DNA from 2 places in the Ruegeria sp. AL12 genome. Region 2 is predicted to be linked to the other one. Evidence: riboswitches for the same ligand, from Rfam matches in the RefSeq annotation. Region 2 holds a riboswitch; the other holds the start of a gene.

Region 1 (2,197 bases), on a different contig from region 2:
TGCGATGGCATACCCGCAGCCTGGCACCTGTCGAAATGGGCTTGCATATAGGCTGGGGTTTCGCCACCTTCGATCCCCGTCACACCCGGATCATCAGGGAAGGTCCGGCACAGCGCAGGGTGGTTTCCGCCGCAGTGATAGCATTCGCGATTGTTTTCCCAGACCAGTTTCCAGTTGCCGTTCTCGATGATCGAGCTTTCAAAGGCGACCTTGGCATTCCCCAGATCATGCGGCTCAAGATACGGGCGGGCGATATTGGCGAACACGTCGAAATCCGGAGCCTCATCCGCCAGACAGATATAGACCAACCCGGCAAGCTCGCGGCAATGGACAGTCTTCAGACCATGCTGTTTGGGATCAAAGTCCGGCCCCATGTCGCGGGCCCACAGCAAAGAGCCGTCCAGCTCATAGGTCCATTGGTGATAGGGGCATACCAGCTTGGGCGCATTACCCTTTGCGGCCTTGCAAATGATCGATCCACGGTGGCGACAAGTATTGTGAAAGGCGCGGATCTGATTGTCTGCACCCCGTACGATGATCACGCGGTAGGCGCCTACATTATAGGTGACATAATCGCCCGACTTCACCAGCTCACACGCCGGAATGGCGAATAGCCAGTCGCGGTAGTGGATGGTTTCAAGGTCGGTCTGAAAAATCTCGGGATCGGTGTAAAACGCCTGCTCCAGAGCGTAACCCGGGTTTCGACGCGCCAACAGGCTTTGCATGTTGTTCACTTCTGGCTCTCCTGCCGCGCCCCGCGGCATTGCTTGGGCAGGTGACAGGGAGGAACCGTCCGGAGGCGCGCGAGGACCACGTCCGAAATCCGTGCCCCCACCGCCACCCGCGGTTTGACATATCTGAGAGGCTGGTTTCCGGACTTGAAAGGGGCTTGCACCCGGTTGCGACACCTTCCCGGGATCCTCGTCCCAGTGGTTGATTGTCGAACCTGACCTTCCTTACCGTTGCGGGGGCAGTGCCGGAATTCCACCGGCTTCCCAATTCTCCGCTGTCTGAGAATCAAACAGCGGCACCTCACGATGGCAGCCTACTTTTTACCCGCTTGGGCGCTGAAATGCTTGCGACATTTCCGGTTTCAAAACAGACATGGAAATTTTCCGGCAGCGTGGACGGCGCCGGGATCACAGTCCTTGGCACAGGGGCGTGGCAGGCCCGCCGGCATGGCGTTTTGCGGTGGCCGATGGCCTTGCGATGGATGCGGCCACGTCTGACATCGGCGCCGCCTAATTGTCCCCCAACCGCGACGGCGAAGGCCCGGCTGCTCTGATCAGAAACGAAACGCTGGGCGTCGCCTGAGCATGGCTGGAAAAGAGAGTGTCAGGCCAAATGAAGGAGGTTTGCAGCAAACCCTTTTAGGTGAAGTTGATCCGTTCGGGATAGTGCTGGCTTTCAATGGGGCAGGTGAAAAAGGCCAATATCCGTCATGCGAGAGTTGCCAGTCCATCCTGTCAACGGCCGGTAGAAAACCTCATTTTGTCCATAAAAAATTGTCTTTTTCGGGAAAAACCATTACGTTTTCCGAAAATGGTGGAAAACACCGGAGGCAGTAAGAGAGCAGATGCCAAAACCGAAAACAGGTGTTTTGCGGACAACAGTTCCTTCGCGCCTCATGGGAAAACGAGATGGCCTGTTTTTCCTCTGGGGGCAGATAGAACGCGCGCGCTTGAAGGTCGACGGCTGCGAACGCGCCGAGGGTGCAGCCCCGGACGGGCCAAGGGCGAACACGGCCGGTGAGGTCAAGGGATCGACGACAGCATTGGTGGACGAGTTTATTTTCTACTGACTTTTGTGATGAAACCGGGCCTGGCAGCCCTATTTCTTCTCGAAGAACAGGATGACTTCACCCAGACGGACGCCATAGCGTGAGACATAGGCGCGGTTCAGCAGACGGTCGTCATCCAGCAGCCACATCCAGTCGTCGAATTTGACACGCATGGTCCCGTCCTTGATCGGCAGGTCGATCTTGTATTTCCAGTTGAACGTATCCCCGCGTTCAATCCCGCTGGCGGTACCCAGTACGCCAGGAGCCGTACCGGTCCACGCATCCTCTCCGGTTTTGGTCAATGTCCAGATGCGTTGTTCCGTCGCGCCATCGTCGTAGACGAAGTCTTCGACCAGTGTCAGGGTTTCGCCGTCCCATGTCCCGTCGATATCAACCGTGAATCTGCGGGGGATATTT
Region 2 (2,197 bases):
GTCAATCAGATCGATATCCGGCTGCACAGGCCCCAACATCGCGCCGATCGAATGGCCGATGGTCCAATGCTGCGAATTGGGAAACCGTCTGCGCATTTCCGCCCGTGCCGCGGGCATGTCGATCAAGGCCCAATCCGCCATGGTCGCACGCGAATCTTTCAGGCGGCCGGTCAAGGAATGCCCGTAATCGCGATAGTCATAGGTCAGGCAGGCCATACCCTGCTCGGCAGCAAGCCATCGTGCGAAATGACGGTAATAATCGCGCGGCACACCCGTTGCACTGTTCAGAACGACGACGATTTCGGGCGAAGTCAGCGGGCTGTACAACCGGGCAGACAGTGTTTTCTGCCCGGACGGAAAGCGAAACTCTTCGGTCAATACCGTTTGCTCTGTGTCCAACATGTTCTCTGGCTTTGCGCTTGGTAAATCCGGTTTCAGAACCTCAACACCCTCGACACTATGCATGAACCAACACCGTATCCAGCATGACCAAGCGTCCGGCCAAAAGATCGGCTTGACTCGGTGCGTACTCAAACGCTAGCGGTTGTGTGATGGTTTCCGGCCTCCACAAGGGGTCGGGATGAAAAGGGAACACGGTGCGGTAATGTCTGGTCATGCAGGCAACAACCAAATCCGCGACTGCCCCCGCAACTGTAAGCGGTAAGCGATGCCGAAACACCACTGGCCCCGACGGCTGGGAAGGTCGGCAAAGCGATGACCCGCAAGTCAGGAGACCTGCCATCGGAAACGAAACCGAAACTCGGGCGGGGTGTCCGGGCAGGTCCTGACGGCATCACGCTGTTCCACCTGTCCCAAATATCCTGTCCACCAAGCGCGGAGGGCGCAGGATGATCTGGAAGACAAAAACACATGAATTCAGTGCAACGGTATGTCAGCGGACGGGCAAAACCTGCCCCGCTTTGGCGCGGCTGGCGCGCTCGATATCCGAAGCCATGGCCCAGGCGACCTCGGCCACCAGTGACGATTTCGAGATTGAGGGCAGCAGCGAGCTGTCACATTGCACCGAAGGATGTCATGCAATTTTCCGCGCGCGATCAGACAGCATTCGTGTCTTTTGCGGGACGCAGCCCGAAACCGCGATTGAGCCGCTGAACGGCTATGCCGACCTGATCTTCGGAAACACGGTCAGTGCGATGCCATCCGGCGTCGTGAAAACCCCACCCTGCGCGATGATCGAAGTTTCCACGATCCGGCCGCGAAAACCTGTTTGCGCGCCCGCGCAGATTTCAATCTGAATCCAGACTGACCTGTGCCTGGGCGCGCCGAGAGGCCCAGGCCATTTGCGCATCCGTTTCGACGGCGCAAGGGCGCACCGCCCGCAATCGTTGCAGCGCCGTGTCCGCGCGTTCGCCGCATTCGACCATCAGCCGCAGGACAACCATACCTGACCTGCCACATCCCCCGCGGCAGTGCACCAATACGCGACCTCCGCCGGACAGCGCATGCCGGGCCGCGGCGCTGACGGACGGCCACGCGTCATCGATCGCTTTTGTCGGCGCTCCGAAATCTTCGATGGGCAGGTGAACCCATCGGCTGGCGCGGCTTTGAATATCGCTGCCAAATTCCTGCGCCCCGTCCTGAAGCATTTCGACATCCGTCGTCATCGAAACAACAAGCCCCGGCTGCCACGCAGCGATCATGTCCAGGTCGCTGGAGTAATCTCCGCCGCGTCCGGGCATCGAGGTCAGTGCCAGCGTTCCGCCACCGACTTGCAGGGCGTAGATCACCAACTGCGACATGAATCCTGTCCTCCCCAAAAAACTCTTTACAAAAATGAGCCATTAAATCCGCTGATGCAGTTTAGTGCGAAAGCGACTCGTTTCTAAATCAAAAATCATCGCGCCACGCTGTGGACGCGGGCAACGGTGGCCACTACGCTGTGCCCAAGCACCGAATCCCAACGAGAAGACATGACAGACAGCTCCAGCCCCGCCTATCAGGTTCTCGCCCGCAAATATCGCCCGGAAACCTTTGCCGATCTGGTGGGTCAGGATGCCATGGTGCGCACCCTGAAAAACGCGTTCGCGGCCGACCGGATCGCGCAGGCCTTCATCATGACCGGCATTCGCGGCACCGGCAAAACCACGACCGCAAGGATCATCGCCAAGGGGATGAACTGCATCGGACCCGACGGAACCGGTGGCCCCACAACCGAGCCCTGCGGTCAGTGCGAACA

Evidence for each region. Region 2 has a riboswitch for cobalamin ahead of ACR0C6_RS19375 (hypothetical protein). Riboswitches for the same ligand answer to the same signal wherever they lie in the genome.
Region 1: linked by a shared signal. The riboswitch ahead of ACR0C6_RS15300 (aromatic ring-hydroxylating oxygenase subunit alpha) and the one ahead of ACR0C6_RS19375 (hypothetical protein) in region 2 are both predicted to bind cobalamin.

Annotation. Positions count from the first base shown of each region.
Region 1 covers NZ_JBQFXN010000006.1:70,677-72,873, forward strand. The annotation lists gene ACR0C6_RS15300 (aromatic ring-hydroxylating oxygenase subunit alpha) at 1-725, opposite strand, end outside; cobalamin riboswitch at 847-1,050, opposite strand; gene ACR0C6_RS15305 (hypothetical protein) at 1,105-1,245, shown strand; gene ACR0C6_RS15310 (hypothetical protein) at 1,317-1,568, shown strand; gene ACR0C6_RS15315 (hypothetical protein) at 1,577-1,801, shown strand; gene ACR0C6_RS15320 (DUF3833 family protein) at 1,831-2,197, opposite strand, start outside.
Region 2 covers NZ_JBQFXN010000012.1:9,331-11,527, reverse strand. The annotation lists gene ACR0C6_RS19380 (alpha/beta hydrolase family protein) at 1-402, opposite strand, end outside; cobalamin riboswitch at 536-757, shown strand; gene ACR0C6_RS19375 (hypothetical protein) at 849-1,256, shown strand; gene ACR0C6_RS19370 (protein-tyrosine phosphatase family protein) at 1,248-1,760, opposite strand; gene ACR0C6_RS19365 (DNA polymerase III subunit gamma/tau) at 1,932-2,197, shown strand, end outside.